Regions from separate parts of the Ureibacillus suwonensis genome, predicted to be linked through region 2. Evidence: riboswitches for the same ligand, from Rfam matches in the RefSeq annotation. Region 2 holds a riboswitch; each other region holds the start of a gene.
What was found. A riboswitch is a leader RNA that binds a small molecule or an ion and turns the genes downstream of it on or off. The one in region 2 is predicted to bind S-adenosylmethionine.
Positions count from the first base shown of each region.

Region 1: linked by a shared signal. The riboswitch ahead of ACFPOH_RS16795 (O-acetylhomoserine aminocarboxypropyltransferase/cysteine synthase family protein) and the one ahead of metK (methionine adenosyltransferase) in region 2 are both predicted to bind S-adenosylmethionine.
Region 3: linked by a shared signal. The riboswitch ahead of ACFPOH_RS02645 (bifunctional homocysteine S-methyltransferase/methylenetetrahydrofolate reductase) and the one ahead of metK (methionine adenosyltransferase) in region 2 are both predicted to bind S-adenosylmethionine.

Region 1 covers NZ_JBHSNQ010000195.1:2,112-8,929, reverse strand. Annotated here, with positions in the region: gene ACFPOH_RS16820 (hypothetical protein) at 1-493, shown strand, start outside; gene ACFPOH_RS16815 (hypothetical protein) at 517-975, opposite strand; gene nfsA (oxygen-insensitive NADPH nitroreductase) at 1,291-2,025, opposite strand; gene ACFPOH_RS16805 (amidohydrolase) at 2,408-4,039, shown strand; gene ACFPOH_RS16800 (glycerol-3-phosphate acyltransferase) at 4,101-4,745, opposite strand; SAM riboswitch class I at 4,890-4,993, shown strand; gene ACFPOH_RS16795 (O-acetylhomoserine aminocarboxypropyltransferase/cysteine synthase family protein) at 5,104-6,405, shown strand.
Region 2 covers NZ_JBHSNQ010000150.1:87-6,260, reverse strand. Annotated here, with positions in the region: gene pckA (phosphoenolpyruvate carboxykinase (ATP)) at 1-1,237, opposite strand, end outside; SAM riboswitch class I at 1,478-1,592, shown strand; gene metK (methionine adenosyltransferase) at 1,814-3,010, shown strand; gene ACFPOH_RS11595 (gamma carbonic anhydrase) at 3,054-3,566, opposite strand; gene ACFPOH_RS11590 (alpha/beta hydrolase) at 3,686-4,483, shown strand; gene ACFPOH_RS11585 (alanine/glycine:cation symporter family protein) at 4,631-6,100, shown strand.
Region 3 covers NZ_JBHSNQ010000033.1:19,072-25,889, reverse strand. Annotated here, with positions in the region: gene ACFPOH_RS02660 (LysR family transcriptional regulator) at 1-857, shown strand, start outside; gene ACFPOH_RS02655 (tetratricopeptide repeat protein) at 874-1,752, shown strand; gene hemG (protoporphyrinogen oxidase) at 1,938-3,329, shown strand; SAM riboswitch class I at 3,409-3,512, shown strand; gene ACFPOH_RS02645 (bifunctional homocysteine S-methyltransferase/methylenetetrahydrofolate reductase) at 3,614-5,461, shown strand; gene metH (methionine synthase) at 5,454-6,818, shown strand, end outside.

The DNA.
Region 1 (6,818 bases), on a different contig from region 2:
GGACATCATTGAGAAGAAATTTATCGAAAAAGAATGGCATGGGGCTATGCCAATCCTTTACAATTTCTACGGAGAAGCGAGCTGGCTTGCACCGGTTCTTGACACCAACGGATTCTTGCAAAATTACTTTATTGTATCCGCGGTGAACCCGGAAATATCCGTATACGGTTCAACGCCTAATGAAGCGTTGAGACAGTATAAAACGGCTTTAACACGGGGGGCAAGTTCGGTGGATGGTTCAAGTAATGCAGAAGAAAAAACGATTACCGGAACGGTCCTTCGCGTTTACAAAGAACAGGTAGGGGATTATACGCTTGTTTCCTTCTTGCTGAATAATGGGCAAAATTTTGTGGTAAGTTCCCAAAACGAACCGCTGTCCATCTACTTGCGGGAAGGGGATCAAGTGGTCATCCGTTATTTTGAGACCGGTGAAACGTTCCTGCCGGTAAAAGCGTTGCAAATTGAAGGAGTCGTTAATATCGGCCAATCATAATGAAGATGAAAAAACCCGAAGCATCATTTGGCTTCGGGTTTTTCATGTTCAGAAGCGGATGGTTCGGAGCGATTTTTTATATAATCAAGCATCTCCTGTTTTCTTGATTGTATTTGTTCCGCTTTATAGGGATTGACTGTAAAAAAGCGCTCCTTCTGCTCTTCAAGCAGCTTGCGTTCCGTAGCAAAGCGATTCTCCGGTTCATGTTCAAAAATGTAATCCAAATGGAAAATCTGAAGGAGGGCCACTTCAGGGTTTTCCAAATTATAGACAAATTTAATATTCCAGACGTTTGTGTAGGAAATATATTGATTGACGTATTCCGTTGCATACCGGTATTTTTGTTTATCAATTCGTGGTTGGATGCTGCGGTGGATATTCCCTAAACACATGTTGATGTCCGCCAATGTTTTATAGTAACTTTTTACATATTTCAGATGTTGACGTTCAAGGGATAAAGCAACTTGTTTATGTTGTTTCATCTTCCTCTTCCCTTCGTGGTCATCATTATCCAATTGAGGAAATCTTTTCATTAATTTTAATCTATTTGAAATGTCAAAAAAAAGAAGTATACGACAAAATAGGAATTTTCCATCAGGGTAATTGTTGAATCTATGAGAAAAGATTCGATTTTTGTTATCCGATATTAAGATAATAGTCCTTTTCCCCGTACTGTTTCCAATCTATGTTGGAGTGGACGAAACGCCATTGCATTCATCCAAAATAAAAATCCCTATTAGGAGATAATTTTTTCAATGATCAGCCTAATAGGGATTTCATTTATTCAGGTAGTATGATTATTTCCAAGTGAATCCTTTGGAAGCTAAAAATTCCTTAATATGAGGACGGCGTTGATCGATTAGGAAATCAGCCATTTGTTTCGTCCAATTGGACACTTTTTGATTGGAGCTTCTGGATGCATAATATCTTTCCATAATGGCATCATATTCATCCAGAATTTCGTCGTACTTATCCACGTCGTATCCATTTTCGTGCAATACGGCTTCAACAGGAAGTCTCGGTTTTGTTTCATTTTTCTTTGTCGGTTTTCCAACGGTCATCGCGAAGAGCGGGAATACATGTTCAGGCAAGTTGAATAATTCGCTGATCGCTTCAGGATTGTTTCTGGCACCTCCGATATAGCAGATACCATAGCCTTCCGATTCTGCGGCAATGACAAAATTTTGCGCAAAAATCGCCACATCAACGACACCTACTAAGACATTTTCCGCTGTATCCACCGTAATATCGACACCGTGCTTTCTTCCTGCCACTTCCAATCGTTTGAAATCGACACAGAATAACAAAGCGGCTCCGGCCGTTTGGAATTGGAATTCATTGTTGGAAAGTTCCCCAAGCTTTTGTTTCTTTTCCTCATCCGTCACCAAAATGACGCTATAAGCTTGTACAAAGTGGGAAGAAGCGGCCATCTGGGCTGTCTGAATCAAGTCGATGATTTTTTCTTTCGGTATTTCTTCTCCTGTATATTTACGAACAGAAGTATGACTGCGCAATAATTCTTTTACACTCAATCTTTACACCCCTTTTATGTACTAATTGGTTGGAATATCGCTTCATCAAGCGATGTTTCTCTTCTTAAAGGTATCATATTATACTTTTTTGCCAATGGCAAAAATTTGAATTATTCAAACCACCGTCCCCAAAATACAAAGCTGAACATTGCAAGGGAGGAAGGCGGTGGCAGGAGGGGATCACCGTGAGAGGATTGTGCCGCTTGTGGGCATATTAAGAGGGTCGGGCACAGCGCCCAAAAAGCAAAAAGGAATCCATTGATTTGCAGGGATAAAGTTGTTTCAAGGGCAAAGGATTGATGATTATAAAATAGCGGTATGTATTGTTGAAAAACGAATACCCTAAATTGAAACAGTTCTCCCGCAAAGCGAGGTCGTATAAATGAAAAAATTGCTTTTCATTGTACTGCTCTTGCTATGTTTGATAGCCGTCCCTTACAAGGGGATCGGAGCTGAAGAGATAGTCCAAGCGGATTTGGTGATTGAATATGTCCGCGTATTTACGATGGATAAAGCCAATGAAGAGGCGGAAGCGGTTGCAGTGAAAAACGGAAAATTTGTTTATGTAGGAGACCGGGAAGGGGTGCAAGCCTATAAGGGCCCTCAAACAAGAGTGATGTATATGGACAACCGATTGATGTTGCCGGGGTTTATTGACGGCCACAATGCCGCTTATTTAAAAGCGGAGAAGATGTTTTGGTTGGATTTGAGTTCCTTTTCCACCTTCGAAGAATATGAAAAAGCCATATTTTCGTACCGTGCACAGCATCCGCAATTAAAACAGCTGTGCGCAGTTGGATGGAATCAAAAAGTGACGGAAGAAGCATGGGGGAAAAGCGGAAAAACGCCAAGAGACCTTATTGACCAACTTGTGCATGATATCCCATTTGTCGCATTTTCCGCTCACCGAGACGAGCTATGGGTCAATTCCAAAACATTGGAAATATCCGGGTTAGATCATATTGAGCATGGCCTAACGGAAACTGGAGAAGCGTCCGGAATCATTCCGGGACAATTCACTGATATGGTCGTACAAGCGCTGCCGCAGCCGGACTTTTCCGTGGAACAATATAAAAAGGCGCTGATTAAATATCAAGAAGATGCAGCCAGATACGGTATTACGGCCGCATTTGTTCCCCTGGGAAACCATTCGGAAAATGTGCTGAAAGCCTTTGATGAACTGGATCGGAAAAATCTATTGACCATGACCTATGAGTTGGGAATCTACGTGGATCCCCTCAAGGATTTGGATCAGATCGAACTTTTTAAAGAGTGGAGGGAGATTTACCAAGGGAAAAATTACAGCGTCCAAACGGCAAAAATGAATTATACAGAAAATGCGGTTTGGGAGAAGGAGAAATTTCTTGATATGTTGGATTTGCTGGATCGGGAAGGTTTTCGGATTCATGTGGAAGCAGAAAAAGAGTTGCACATGATTTTTGAAGGATTTGAATATGCGCGGGTACGAAATGGAAAAAAGAATTTTAAACATGTCATTTCCCATATGCCGATCGTAACGAATGATGATTTGACAAACTTCCGGAAGTTTCGGATTATTCCATCCGTCCAGCCGGCCATCTTTCATCAATCCATAGATGCCGGCAAGGAAGACGAACTTAAAAACTGGCATCGAATGAAAAGCTACTTTGAAAAGGGATTGCCGGTCTCATCTTTCAGCAACTTTCCTGATGGTGAGTTGAACCCGCTTTATGGAATTGAGACAGGAATGACAAGACTTCACTGGAATGATGAAAAAAGTCAAAAGCCTTTGTGGCCGAAAGAAAGCGCCACATTGAAGCAGATGCTCCGAAGCTACACCATTTATGCGGCGAGGCAAATAGGCAGGGAAGCACAATTGGGAAAAATCCGGGTAGGCATGCAGGCGGACTTTATTATATTGGATAAAAATATTTTCAGGGTTCCGCCAGGTGAAATCAGCGAAGCAAAAGTCATACTTACTTATTTTAAAGGAAAAGAAACATACCGGGATGAATCGGAAATCGGCGGACAATAAAAAAGTATCTTCCGTAGCCAAGTGTGTTCAACGAATAACCCCTTTACGGAAGATACTATTTTTATACGGATGGGCCTTTCTTCTTTTTTAAGGCGGAACGAATCGTCGGTTCTGTGCCGCGCTTCATCCGTTTTATGTTTTCTAAATGCAAAATGATTGCGACCAAAAGAAGGAACAGAACAATGATAAAAGGCCAGAGGGATGGCTCATAAAGCAAAGCGCTGATTGCAAATGCAAAATAAAAGAAAAACACGCCCAGAATCAAATAATTGGTCAATAAAGAGACAACGATAAGACCGACTACGGCAAGAAGACCCATTTTCCAATTGATCGCAACGAAAATGCCGATCAGGGAAGCGGTTCCTTTTCCTCCCCGAAAATTCATATGGATAGGAAAATTATGGCCAAAAATGACCGCCGCGCCTATCAAATAAAGGAATATGGAAATTTGCTCCGCATCCAATGAAGTGAAGTGATTTAAGAAATATTTTGCCAAGATTATGGCAAGGACGCCTTTTCCGATATCAATGAGGCCTACGAGTATGCCGTATTTCCAGCCAAGGGTCAAGGTGGCATTGGAAGCCCCCGCATTTCCATGGCCCGCTTCTTTCAGATTCACCCCGGAAAGGTATTGGGCCACATTTGATCCATGGATGCAACCGATAAAATATCCCGCAATAAGTGAAATAATCAGCTCTATCAACATAATATTTGCTCCTTTTATAGAAAAAAACGCTTTAATCTATTATACTCAATAAAATAAAAAAAGATTTAAAAATTTCAAAAAAATAGTTGACAGAGTGGGTTACTATGTTTTATAGTTAATCCAACGATGGAAAATTAATCATTACTCTTATCAAGAGTGGCGGAGGGAATAGGCCCAAAGATGCCCGGCAACCGGCAAGAATTTGCAAAGGTGCTAAATCCTACAGACGTTTGTCTGAAAGATAAGAGGAGGAAATGTACGTGTACAAAGCCCTCTTCTTATATGAAGAGGGTTTTTGTTTTATCTTCCATGCCTTCTCGAAACCTTCCATCAAATTTATTGTTTAGGAGGAAATATCATGTCCGAATTCAAACCAGAAACGCTATTACTTCACGGTGGTCAACAACCTGATCCAGTAACAGGTGCAATTGCCGTTCCGATTTATCGCACGACGGCTTATGCCTTCAAAAACACAGAACATGCACGAAAATTATTTGCCCTTGAAGAAGTCGGAAACATTTATTCCCGCATCATGAACCCGACAGTCGATGTGTTTGAAAAGCGTGTTGCCTTGCTAGAAGGTGGCTCTGCAGCTGTTGCTCTATCTTCCGGTCAGGCGGCAGTTGCCTTCTCCATTTTAAATATCGCCAATGCGGGAGATGAAATTGTCTCTGCTGGATCATTGTATGGCGGAACATATAACTTATTTGCTAACACATTACCTCGTTGGGGCATTACAACAACATTTGTAGATGAAAGAGATCCGGAAAACTTCCGCAAAGCAATTACGGACAAAACAAAAGCAATCTATGCAGAAGTAGTAGGAAATCCTAGCTTAAATATTTTAGATATTGAAGCAGTAGCAGCAATTGCCCATGAACATGGCATTCCATTAATCATCGACAATACGTTCCCATCACCATATGGATGCAATCCAATTGATTTTGGAGCAGATGTTGTTATCCATTCAGCAACAAAATGGATTGGCGGCCACGGTACAACAATCGGTGGCGTTGTGGTAGATGCAGGAAAATTCGACTGGACACAAGGTCGATTCCCTGGTTTCACAGAGCCTGACCACACTTATCACGGCATCCGTTACGGCATCGATACAGCAGGCGCAGCTTTTGCAACAAAATTGCGCGTTCAATTATTGCGCGACTTAGGCCCAACTTTAGGTCCGGATGCGGCTTTCAGTTTCCTTCAAGGATTGGAAACTCTTCACCTCCGCTATCCAAGACATAGTGAAAATGCGGAAAAAGTAGTGGCGTTTTTGAAAAACCACCCATACGTGGAATACGTGAATTATCCAGGAGATGAATCATTCGAATCTCACCATTTAGCGAAAAAATACTTGAAAAACGGTTATGGTTCTATGGTGACATTCGGCATTAAAGGTGGCCGTGAAGCAGGCAGTGTCGTTATTGACAACGTGAAATTGTTCTCTCATGTTGCAAACGTTGGAGATGCAAGATCATTGATTATTCATCCGGCTTCAACAACTCACCAACAATTATCTCCTGAAGAATTGAAAATTGCCGGTGTTGGAGAAGAGCTCATCCGCCTATCCATCGGCTTGGAAAACGCAGATGATATTATTGCGGATTTAGATCAGGCTTTAGCCAAAGCAGCAGCTGAATTTGGTGTAAAGAACGCTTAAGTTGATCATTTATAAAAGCCCCTCTATTTGCATATAAAAGAAAGAACGGTCATTTGATACCGGAAAATCCCAATTCGGCTCTCATTTGAGCTGAAGAACCCAGTGTCAGCGGATCAAAGCATGTAAATCCGGCACTGGCTATATGGATTCAAAGCTGCTCATTCGCAGCAGTTGCAAAATCCAAAAACAAATGCTGCCCATCCGTAGCAAAATAAAACGCTGCCCATTTGCAGCGGGTAAAAATCCAAAGCTCGTTACTAAAAAATGCTTACTCAGCGGTTTGAAGCAATAAATATGGTCGATTCCTATAAAAGCTGCCCATTCGCAGCCATGAAGACGCCCCTTTACAGAAAAAGTTCGCCAAACATCAAGTTGTTACTTTTGATGTGAATTGTATTCCCATTCGAATGCAA
Region 2 (6,174 bases):
TTTCACCCAACATTTCAGCATATCTTGTCGCAGGAAGCGGCAAGAAAGGAGCACCGAAGCATGTTGAGAAAACTGGTTCTGGTGAAGTGACACCGCGTTCTGTACCAGCCAATTTGGAAGTGAATCCGCTTAAGAAGTGGTACATTGCTTGTTCTTTAGTCAATTTGCTGATTGGAGGAAGCACCCCAAAAGCATCCGCAGTCAAGAAAATGATCGTTTTTGGATGACCGGCAATTGATGGTGTCACGATATTTTCGATGTAATGGATTGGATATGCCGCTCTTGTATTTTCAGTTAAAGTATTATCATCGTAATCAGGCACGCGTGTAGCCGGATCGATTACAACGTTTTCCAATACAGTACCAAAGCGAATGGCATTATAAATTTCCGGTTCTTTTTCAGCAGATAGATTGATTGTTTTTGCGTAGCAACCGCCTTCGATATTGAATACGCCATTGTCAGACCAACCATGTTCATCATCACCAATCAATTTCCGGTTGCTGTCTGCGGAAAGCGTTGTTTTACCTGTACCGGATAAACCGAAGAATAATGCTACATCGCCGGCTTCACCAACGTTGGCTGAGCAGTGCATTGAAAGAATTCCTTTTTCAGGCAATAAATAGTTCATAATACTGAAGATGGATTTTTTCATCTCGCCGGCATATTCTGTGCCGCCAATCAGAATGATTTTCTTTTCGAAAGAAACGATGATGAATGCTTCAGAATTTGTTCCATCCACAGCTGGATCCGCTTTGAAACCAGGTGCTGAAACAATTGTGAAGTCAGCATCATGTGAAACCAATTCTTCTTGAGTTGGACGGATGAATAATTGATGGCAGAAAAGATTGTGCCAAGCGTATTCATTTACGACTTGAATTGCCAATTGCGAATCTTTATCCGCTCCGGCAAAGCCTTTGAATACGAATAGCTCATCTTTGTCTTTCAAGTAATTTAAAACTTTGATATACAAGTTATCAAACACTTCAGAAGAAATTGGTTGGTTTACGCTTCCCCAGTCGATTTTACCTTTGATGCTTTCTTCTTCGACGATAAATTTATCTTTTGGAGAACGTCCGGTATATTTTCCAGTTTCGGCAACAATGGCGCCATCAGTTGTGAGTCTCGCTTCCCCGCGAATAACCGCTTTTTCAACCAATTGCGGCACCGATAATTGGGTGTTTATATTTTTACCTTTTAATAATTCCTTCAGCTCATTTGCAACTTCTACTGAATTCATCGATTAAATACCATCCTTTTTTTATTTTTAGGGAAATTATTCTTTGTTATATAATACAAAAAATAGTATAACACATTGGGTGGAATAATCTATACTAATCCTTAAAATTTATTTGTGAAATTTTTTGACTTCTCTTCCAACCTCCTTGAAGAAAATGGAATTATGAAAAGACAGTAGACAAATAAGAAAAAACATTTGACAATGCAGTATAGATTACGTAACATGTTGCATGAACGGATACTCTTATCCAGAGCTGGTGGAGGGTTAAGGCCCTATGAAACCCGGCAACCTGCATTATCTATATAATAATGCGTGGTGCTAACCTGATGCAAGGGATTCCCTTGAACGATAAGAGTGAAAGGTAGAGATTTCAGTTCCTTTCCTCATGCAGAAATGTGGATAGGAACTTTTTTTATTCAAATCAATCCGGCATATATTCAAGCTAAAATAGATTAGCGAGTTTTATACCTTTCATTATCCTCGTAATGTTCCTTACGGGCGGAAGTCGGAAAGGATCATGGATAATGAGTACCGTATCATAAAGAGCTTCGTCTCAACAATTTAGGAGGAAAATGAATGTCAAAACGTCGGCTGTTTACATCAGAAAGTGTAACGGAAGGGCATCCGGATAAAATTTGTGACCAAATCTCCGATGCCATTTTGGATGCGATACTCGCAGAAGATCCAAATGCAAGAGTTGCTTGCGAAACGATTGTAACAACGGGATTGGTCCTTGTTACAGGAGAAATTACAACAACAACATATGTAGATATTCAAAGCATTGTTCGTAATACGGTTGCGGAAATTGGATATACGCGAGGAAAATTTGGATTTGATGCGGAAAACTTGGCGGTGCTCACTGCAATTGGCGAACAATCACCGGACATTGCGGAAGGTGTGGACCGAGCATTGGAAGCCCGGGAAGGATACATGACGGATGAGGAGATTGAAGCGATCGGTGCTGGCGACCAAGGGTTGATTTTTGGATTTGCTTGCAATGAAACGCCTGAATTGATGCCTCTTCCGATCAGCTTGGCGCATCAACTTTCCAGAAGATTGACGGAAGTCCGCAAGTCGAAAGAAATCCCTTATTTGCGTCCGGACGGGAAAACGCAAGTGACGGTAGAATATGATGAAAACAACATTCCTCGCCGAATCGATACGATTGTTATTTCAACTCAGCATGATGAGGGCGTCACTCAAGAACAAATCAAAGAAGATATAATGGAAAAAGTGGTCAAAACCATCATTCCTGCAGAGTTGTTGGATGGGGATACAAAGTATTTCATCAACCCGACTGGCCGATTCGTAATTGGTGGACCTAAAGGGGATGCAGGGCTCACTGGCCGCAAAATCATTGTCGATACGTATGGAGGATACGCCCGTCACGGTGGGGGAGCATTCTCCGGCAAGGATCCGACAAAAGTGGATCGTTCCGCTGCCTATGCGGCTCGTTATGTAGCGAAAAACATCGTTGCATCCGGTCTCGCTGACCGTGTGGAAGTTCAGTTGGCTTATGCAATCGGTGTCGCCCGTCCTGTATCCATTTCCATCGATACATTCGGAACGGGAAAAGTGGCTGAAAACCAATTGGTTGAATGGGTAAATGAATTGTTCGATTTGCGTCCTGCAGGCATCATCAAAATGCTTGATCTGCGCAGACCGATTTACAAACAAACGGCTGCATACGGCCATTTTGGACGCACAGACATCGATTTGCCTTGGGAAAGAACGGACGTGGCGGAAAAATTACGCCAAAAAGCGGGAATATAATATAATATGAAATGCAGGCAAACAATATGCCTGCATTTTTCATTTATTTCTTTAATGATTGATAATATTTCCCTTTTTGAACGTATTCGTTAATGATGCGATCCATATCTTTCCGTTCCGCTTCGGTCACTTCCCGCACGACTTTTGCGGGATTCCCCATCGCAACGGAATTGGGCGGGATTTTTTTCCCTGGAGGCACTAAACTTCCAGCTGCAATAAGCGCCCCCTCGCCGATTTCCGCACCGTCCAAAACGATTGCCCCCATGCCGATTAATGCGCGTTTGCGGATAATGCAGCTATGTAGAGTCACCTGATGGCCGACGATGACCTCATCCTCAATAATGAGAGGGTTGTTCGGACTTTGATGCAAGCAGCTTAAATCCTGTATGCTGCAACGTTTGCCGATGATCGTTGGCGCCACATCCCCGCGGATGACCGTACCAAACCAAATGGTCGTATCTTCGTCAATGGTTACATCGCCGGTAATTGTCACATGCTCTGCAATATATGCGGAAGGATGGATTTTTGGTTCTTTGTCGTGATAAGGATAAATCATCGCAATGCTCCCCATTTCTAATGTATTATTTATGTATATTATCCTAACAAATAAGAAAATTTTTGAAAATAGAACGAACATCTTGTTGATGAAAGTTTTAGAGAAATAGGAGGACCGCTATGTGGAAGTGGGAAACGGATGTACAAGCGAAAGCGGTGGTTGTAATTGTACATAGCGCTTTTGAACACCATCGCTGGTACGCATGGTTGATTGAAAAATTGAGAACGGAAGGCTTTCATGTGGTAATGGGGGATTTGCCCGGCCATGAAGAAGGCTCGAGATATACAAGAGTACATGATGAATTGATTGATGAATATTTGCTTTTCATTAAACAATTGATGCAAAGTGCCCTTCAATATCAACTGCCGGTATTTGTCATTGGACATGGGTTGGGGGGGACACTGGCAATCCAATTTTTGCGGAAAACGAAATTGGAGTGCGCAGGGCTTATTCTGACCGCCCCATGGTTCCAATTGCAGAAACATTCAAATTTACTGGCTAGTGCTTTGGCAAGCATGAATTTGGCACCAAATAAAAAAATATCATTGGAATTAAATAAACGCCTGTTGACCCGAAATCCGGAGGGGATTTTAGAAATGGAGGATGATGTGCCCTATCATTCCAATGTGACTGTACGATGGTACCGGGATATTCAGCAATTAATGAAAAATTTGGCCACTCAGCAGGAAAGAACATTGACGTTGCCGATTTTGCTGATTACGCCGAATCAGGATAAAGTGGCGGACTCGGAAGCGGCCAGAAAATGGTTGTTGTTGCAAAAAACCAGGGAATTTCAATACAAGGATTGGCCATATAGTTACCATAATATTTTCCATGACCTTGAACGGGAAGAAGTATTTTTATATGTTCGGGATTTTATCAATAATGTACTTCGATCCATCGGTTACATCGTTTAATCTATTTGATTTGTAATATTTTGATGAAAATTATTTTCAAAAAATGATATCAGAAATATTGATTGATATTATTAATTTTTGTAATATTAAAATATTCTTTCAGAAAATAGTAAAAATTATTCAATTTAATTTCAAAGGGGTGTGGGTATGGTAGAAAATGCTTTGAACTGGATTTATGATATCCTTTGGGGTCCTATCATGATTTATGGGATTTTGATCGTAGGACTTGTGTTTTCCATTTTGACCAGATTTGTTCAGATCCGAAAAATTAAAGAAATGTTTGTCCTGATGTTTAAAGGGCAAAAATCCGATGCCGGAATTTCATCATTCCAGGCATTGACGGTGGCTTTATCGGGACGTGTAGGCACAGGTAACATTATCGGTACTGCCAGTGCCATTGCCTTTGGTGGACCTGGTGCGGTATTTTGGATGTGGGTCACGGCCTTTATCGGTGCATCAACCGCTTATGTGGAATCGACACTCGCTCAAATATATAAAACAAAAAAATTGGGAATCTATCGCGGTGGGCCGGCGTATTACATGGAAAAAGGAACAGGACAGCGCTGGTTCGGAGTCGTGTTTGCGATTGCCGCCATTTTGGCGATGGCCATTTTGATGCCTGGGGTTCAATCCAATGCCATTGTCAGCGCAATGGATAATGCCTTTGACATCTCTCCATGGATTACCGGTTTAATTACGATTGTTTTATTGGGTTTCATAATTATCGGTGGGGTTAAACGGATTGCCAACGCCGCTCAAATCATCGTTCCGTTTATGGCGCTTGCCTATATTTTAGTAGCGTTCATCGTAATTATTATGAATATTTCCGAAGTGCCTGCAGTGTTCGGGTTGATTTTCCGCAGCGCTTTCAATGTGGATGCCACATTCGGTGGAATGATTGGTGCCGCCATCGCTTGGGGGGTAAAACGTGCGGTTTATTCCAATGAAGCCGGTCAAGGTACAGGACCTCACGCGGCGGCTGCAGCGGAAGTATCCCATCCGGTCAAACAAGGTTTGGTTCAGGCGGCATCCATTTATATTGATACATTGCTTGTATGTTCCGCGACGGCATTAATGATATTATTCATGGGCACATATAACACGAATGTGAATAGCGCTGATGGGGAATTGATTGTGGAACATGTGCCTGGCCATTCTTATACTGAATTTACTCAGCTTGCAGTAACCGGAGCGTTTCCGGGATTAAATAACTTCGGTTCTGCATTTGTCGCTTTTGCTTTGTTCTTCTTTGCCTTTACAACATTAATGGCATATTACTATATTGCGGAAACAAACGTCGCCTATCTATTCTCCGGACGGACAGAAGGGGTTGTTACTTGGATTTTAAAATTTGTCCTTCTTGCATCCGCATTCTATGGCGCCGTAAGAACATCCGATTTGGCATGGCTCTTGGGGGACATCGGTCTTGGTTTGATGGTATGGACGAACGTAATCGGAATTATCATATTAGCGAAACCGACCTTTGTTGCCTTAAGAGATTATGAGCAACAAAGAAAAGCAGGAAAAGATCCGGTGTTTGATCCAATCAAGTTGGGAATCAAAAATGCAGATTTTTGGGTTGAGCGATTGAAACAAAATCAAAATAATGAAAAATAAATAAAATAACTGCCGACCTTTATTCAGGGTCCGGCAGTTTTTGTGCGCCCGGCATGTACATGAACTATAGGGTG
Region 3 (6,818 bases), on a different contig from region 2:
TAGTGGCTGAAACGGAACATATGACCCATGCTGCTGAAATGTTAAACATTTCCCAACCCGCCCTGAGCAAATCCATTTCAAATATTGAGCAGGAGATTGGCGTGCCCCTTTTCGATCGTCAAGGGCGTTCCATCATATTGAACCGCTATGGGAAGCTGTTTTTGGAAAGCGTCAATAAGATTTTGGATGAATACAGCAGGGCCAAACAGGAAATCAGCGGTCTTGTCATGCCGGGTTACGGTGAAGTGTCATTTGGATTTATTCATACGTTGGGAATGGAAATTGTGCCCGAGTTGATGGCCCATGTCCATGATAAATATCCAAATATTAAGTTTAACTTGACGCAGGCATCTTCGTTGAATTTATTGGAACTTTTGGAAAAAGGGGATATTGATTTATGTTTATCCCAGCGTATTGAGTCAAAAGTGGTTGAAATAGAATGGATTGAATTGTGGAAAGAAGAATTGTTTGTGATTGTCCCCATAAATCATCCTTTGGCAAAAAAAGATTTTATCGAGTTGAAGGAGATTAAAGACGAACCTTTTGTTTCGATCAAAAAAGGAAATGCACTGCGTCACATGGTGGATAAACTATTGAAGGATGTAGGGATTTCCAAAACAAACATTACATTTGAAGGGGAAGATCCGCATACGGTAGCGGGATTTGTCAGCGCAGGCCATGGTGTTTCCATCATTCCATCCATTAAAGGATTATCGGAATATAATGTCAAAAAAATTTCCGTAAAAGAACCAATTTGTGAACGTAAAATTGGGGTATCATGGGTTGCAGGGAGATATATTTCTCCGTCAACGAATCAATTTCGAAATTATTTGGTGGAATATTTCAAAGGAAAATAGAAAAGGTGTAGATGGCGTGGTAGATAAGCAAGATAAATTTGAAGAGTTATTGCTGCGGTTCCAGCATTTACTGACAGTCGAGCAATTGATCCAAGCGAGAGATATTTATCGCCTTGCCCATGAAAAAAATGTGGAAGCTATGATTGAATTGGCCTATCTTTATAAAATTATGGAAGAATATTCCCTCGTGGTATATTGGCTGCAAAAAGCCGGCAAAGCCGGGAATAGTGAAGCCCTTTATCAGCTTGCAAACTGTTATTATGAAGGGCTTGGGGTGGAAGAAGATGTGAAGATGGCTTTTCAATTATATAAAAAGACGGCAAAAAAGGGACATCCGGATGCCCAAAATAACTTGGCCGATATGTATTTGAACGGAGAAGGGGTCCCTGTAAATTACAAGGAAGCATTGAAATGGTTCAAAGAGGCTGCAAAACAGGATGTGGTGGAAGCGATGTTTACGCTGGGAATCATGTATGAACAAGGAATCGGAATCAATAAAGATGAAGATAAGGCCTTTCACTATTATTTGAAGTCCGCTCAAGGCGGTTATGAGGATGCCCAGTACCGTATGGGTTCCATCTATTTGGACGGGCTATTGGGTGTGGAGAAAAACATTTCAAAAGCCGTTGAATGGTTTGAGAAAGCGGCTGAATCCCATCATATCGATTCCATTTATAATTTGGGATATTTATATGAGAACGGCATTGGGGTGGAAAGGAATGGAAAGAAAGCGCTTTACTATTATAAGCGGGCTTCATTGCTCGGCGATTATCAGGCAAAGTTGAATATCGCCCATATTTATGAAAATGGAATCGATGTCGAGGTTGATAAGAAGGCTGCCTCCCGTTGGCGGGAATTGGCAAGACAACAAATGGAAAACGAATATGTTCAATAATTCCGCAATTTCCTCCATCCACTTCTTGGAATGCACATTCCCTTGGACAATTCGAGTGGAAGTCTATTGAATTATGAAATTTTTCGACTATTATTCAATAAAATTTGCTAAAGCCGACACAAAAATAGCTAAAAAAAGCGATTATACTTAAAATAGTCAAATTGAATGTATAGGAGTTGTATTGAATGAAAACGGTAACAGTGATTGGTGGAGGAATTACAGGACTTTGCACGATGTACTATTTGCAAAAACAATTGAAAGAAAAAAATGTTCCTGCCCGTTTGGTGCTTTTGGAAAAAAATCCTTACCTTGGCGGCAAAATGCACACAGCGCGGGAAAACGGATTCGTCATGGAAACGGGGGCGGATTCCATTGTAGCCCGTTATCCAAGTGTCCAAGAACTGATAAAAGAACTCGATTTTGAATCGGAAGTTGTTTATAACGAAACGGGGATTTCCTATATCCATACGAACAATGAATTACATGCAATTCCTAAGGAGTCTGTTTTCGGTATTCCGATGACGGTGGAATCATTGAATGCGAGCACATTGATTTCAGAAGAAGGAAAACAACGCTTTTTAAAAGATGAAGAAATTCCGAATACGAAATTTACAAAGGAAAATTCAATCGGAGAATTTTTGGAATACTTTTTGGGAAAAGAAATCGTTGAAAAGCAGATTGCCCCAGTACTTGCCGGCGTTTATTCCGGAGATATTTATAAATTGTCCATCGCTTCCACCATTCCGTATTTGGTCGATTATAAAAATGAATATGGCAGCCTGATGAAAGGATTGCAAGCGAATCGGGAAAAATTTGAACGGGAAGCAAATAAAAAATTCTTGTCTTTTAAAAACGGTTTAAGCCAATTGATCGACCGATTGGAAGAACTGTTGGATGATGTAGAAATTTATAAAGGCACGGAAACGGTTCAAGTCGAGAAGAAAAATGATCGTTATGAAATCACTTTGGCTAGTGGCGATAAAATGGAATCGGATGTTGTTGTTTTGGCATTGCCTAACAAAGTGATTAAACATCTTTTGAATAATGAAGAATTGGAACCTTATTTCAACCAATTCAAAGATGCATCCGCCATCACAATGTATTTGGGCTTTGATCTGCCGGATTCCGTATTGCCGCAGGATGGCACCGGATTTATCGTTTCCCATAACAGCGATTTGGCATGTAATGCATCCACTTGGACAAGCCGCAAATGGAAACATACGTCCAAAGAAGGGAACCTGTTGGTGCGCGTCTTCTATAAGGAAAGCAATCCACGTTATCAAGAATTGATTAACATGACTGATGAAGAGCTGACAAAAGTGGCATTGAACGATATTAAACTCAGCTTGAATATAGAAGCGCAACCTAGCATTGTGAATATTACGAAATGGATTGAAGCGATGCCGACTTATGATTTGGCCCATCACGAAGCATTGGATCAAGTGTTGGCAAAATTGGATCAGCTCTATCCAAATCTGTTCATTGCAGGATGTTCTTATTTCGGCGTAGGAATCGGCGCATGTATCGATAATGGTAAAGAAACGGCAGAGAAAATTTTCGATATCATTTCGCATTAATTCCGATTAGTTAACTTGACAAAATGAAGAATACCGTTTATGATGTAAGCTATTATATCGGTATTTCAAAATTGAATATTACTTATCGAGAGAAGTGGAGGGAACTGGCCCTGTGAAGCTTCAGCAACCACTAATGAAATTAGTAAGGTGCTAAATCCAGCGGCAATGGCCGAAAGATAAGGTGACTTCAAAAGGAAATGACAAGCCTTCTTTCGCAAGAAGGCTTTTTCTTTTAGATGAATTAACTGAATATTTAAGAAGTAAAGAAAAGTGAGGGAATTTGGATGGGGCTACTGGAAGCTTTAAGAAATAGAGTGTTGGTTGCGGATGGGGCGATGGGAACCCTTTTATATTCGTACGGACTTGAATACTGCCATGAAGAAATGAATATTGAAAGACCGGACATTATCGAAAAAATTCATAGCGAATACATACAGGCCGGCGCTGATGTGATTCAAACGAATACTTATGGAGCCAATGGAATCAAGCTTGCCCGTTATGGATTGGAGTCCAAAGTGGCGGAAATTAACCAAGGGGCGATTGCTGTAGCCAAGCGTGCAGCAGAAGGCCACAACGTCTTTGTTTTGGGTTCCATCGGCGGAATTCGCGGCGTCCGGAAAGTTGACCACACATTGGAGGAAATTCTGGAAGCTGTCCGTGAACAGGCGGAAGTGTTGATTGACGGACAGTTGGATGGTTTATTGCTTGAAACTTACTATGATTTTGAAGAACTTACGGAAACGTTGAAAATGCTAAGGCTAATGACGGATATGCCTATCATCGCCCAAGTTTCCATGCAGGAACCTGGCGTGTTATTGAACGGCATGAAATTGAATGATGCGTTGAAGCGGCTTGAACAATTGGGGGCAGATGTCGTAGGAGTGAACTGCCGTCTTGGCCCTTATCACACATTACAGGCCTTTGAAGAGGTGGAAATTCCCGAACGGGCCTTTTTATCGGCTTATCCGAACGCATCCCTGTTGGATATCGAGGATGGCCGCGTCGTTTATGAATCGGAAGTGGATTATTTTGCCCGTGCCGCAGTGGAACTTTGCAATGAAGGGGTAAGGCTCATCGGAGGATGCTGCGGAACGACGCCAAAACATATTGAAGCGATGAAAAAGAAACTGGCCCATTTCCAGCCGGTTGAAAAGAAAGTGGCAAAACCCCAAAGGGAAATTGTCATTCAGGAAGCAGAACCGCGGAGTTTCGAGCCGCTTCATGAAAAAGCGAAAAGGGAACGTTCGGTCATTGTCGAGTTGGATACACCAAAGCATCTTGAAATCGACAAATTTATTGAAGGGGCCAAAGCGCTGTACGAGGCCGGGGCAGACCTTATCATGATGGCCGACAATTCCTTGGCTTCCCCAAGAGTCAGCAACTTGGCGATGGGGGCCATCTTAAAATTGCAATACGGAATCCGCACAATGCCCCATATTACATGCCGGGACCGGAATTTGATCGGGTTGCAATCCCATTTGTTGGGGTTAAGCGCCCTTGGTCTCCATGATGTATTAGCCGTTACAGGAGACCCGACAAAAGTGGGGGATTTTCCGGGCGCCACAAGCGTTTATGATGTTTCATCCATGGAATTGATCTCCCTCATCAAACAATTGAACGAAGGGATTTCTTTCTCCGGAAAAGCCCTTAAAAAGAAAGCCAACTTCTCTGTAGCGGCCGCTTTCAATCCGAATGTAAGGGTGATTGATCGCGCGGTAAGCCGCCTTGAGAAAAAAATCGAACATGGTGCGGATTACTTCATTTCCCAGCCGGTATACTCCAAGGAAAAAATCGTGGAAGTATATGAAGCGACGAAACATTTGGAAACACCGATTTATATCGGAATCATGCCGCTCACAAGCTTTAAAAATGCGGAGTTCTTGCATCATGAAGTGCCAGGAATCAAATTGTCCGATGATGTGTTGGAAAGAATGAAACAAGTGAGCGGAAATAAAGAAGAAGAAACAAGAGTGGGTCTTGAAATTGCGAAAGAGTTGTTAGATACGGCAACGAAATACTTTAACGGAATCTATTTGATCACGCCGTTTATGCGATACGATATAACATCACAACTATTGCAATATATCCAACAACTTGATGAGCAGAACAAAGGAGTTATAGCAAATGGTTAACCATCCAATCGAAGAACAGTTGCAGAAACGAATTTTGATCATTGACGGGGCAATGGGTACAATGCTCCAGCAGGAAAATTTGTCAGCGGAAGATTTCGGTGGCGAACAATATGAAGGATGCAATGAACATCTTGTCTTGACAAGACCGGATGTGATTTCAAAAATCCACCGTGCCTACTTGGAGGCGGGGGCGGATATTATTTCGACCGATACTTTTGGGGGAACGCCCCTTGTTTTGAACGAATACGGCTTAGGGCACAAAGCTTATGAAATCAATAAAAGGGCAGTGGAACTTGCAAAGGTGGAAGCGGAAAAATATTTAACCAGTGATTGGCCTCGATTTGTGGCAGGATCCATGGGTCCGACAACGAAAACATTGTCTGTCACAGGCGGCGTGACATTCGATGAACTAGCGGAAAACTTTTATATTCAAGCCAAAGCCTTAATTGACGGCGGAGCGGACCTGCTTTTGCTTGAAACAAGCCAGGATATGCTGAATGTAAAAGCGGCAACCCTTGGCATCAAGCGGGCTTTTGAAGAAACGGGAAAAGAGCTTCCGGTCATGGTTTCCGCAACAATTGAACCGATGGGAACAACATTGGCCGGCCAGTCCATTGAAGCTTTCTATATTTCCATTGAGCATATACATCCAATTTCCATTGGTCTGAACTGTGCGACAGGACCGGAGTTTATGACGGACCATATCCGCTCCTTATCCGAATTGTCCACAAGTTATATCAGCTGTTATCCGAACGCCGGATTGCCGGATGAAGAAGGGCACTATCACGAAACACCGGAATCGTTATCGACCAAATTGAAAGGATTTGCTGAAAAAGGCTGGCTAAACATTGTCGGAGGATGCTGCGGAACGACTCCTGCCCACATTAAAGCCATTCGTGAAGCGATCAAAGATTACAAACCGCGTCCGAAGAAGGAAAAATCCCACGGACATGCCGTATCCGGCATTGAACCGCTTGTTTATGATGATTCCATGCGTCCGTTGTTTATTGGTGAAAGAACGAACGTCATCGGTTCCCGCAAATTTAAGCAATTAATCATTGAAGGAAAATACGAGGAAGCGGCGGAAATCGCCCGTGCCCAAGTGAAAAACGGGGCGCATGTCATCGATATTTGTTTGGCAAATCCTGACCGGGATGAGCTTGAGGATATGCGCAAGTTTATGCAAGAAGTTGTGAAGAAAGTGAAAGTGCCTTTGGTGATTGACTCAACGGATGAGCGCGTCATCGAGGAGGCGTTGAAATATTCCCAAGGAAAGGCCATCATCAATTCTATTAATCTGGAAGATGGTGAAGAGCGTTTCGACAAAGTGCTCCCGATTGTAAAAAAATACGGGGCT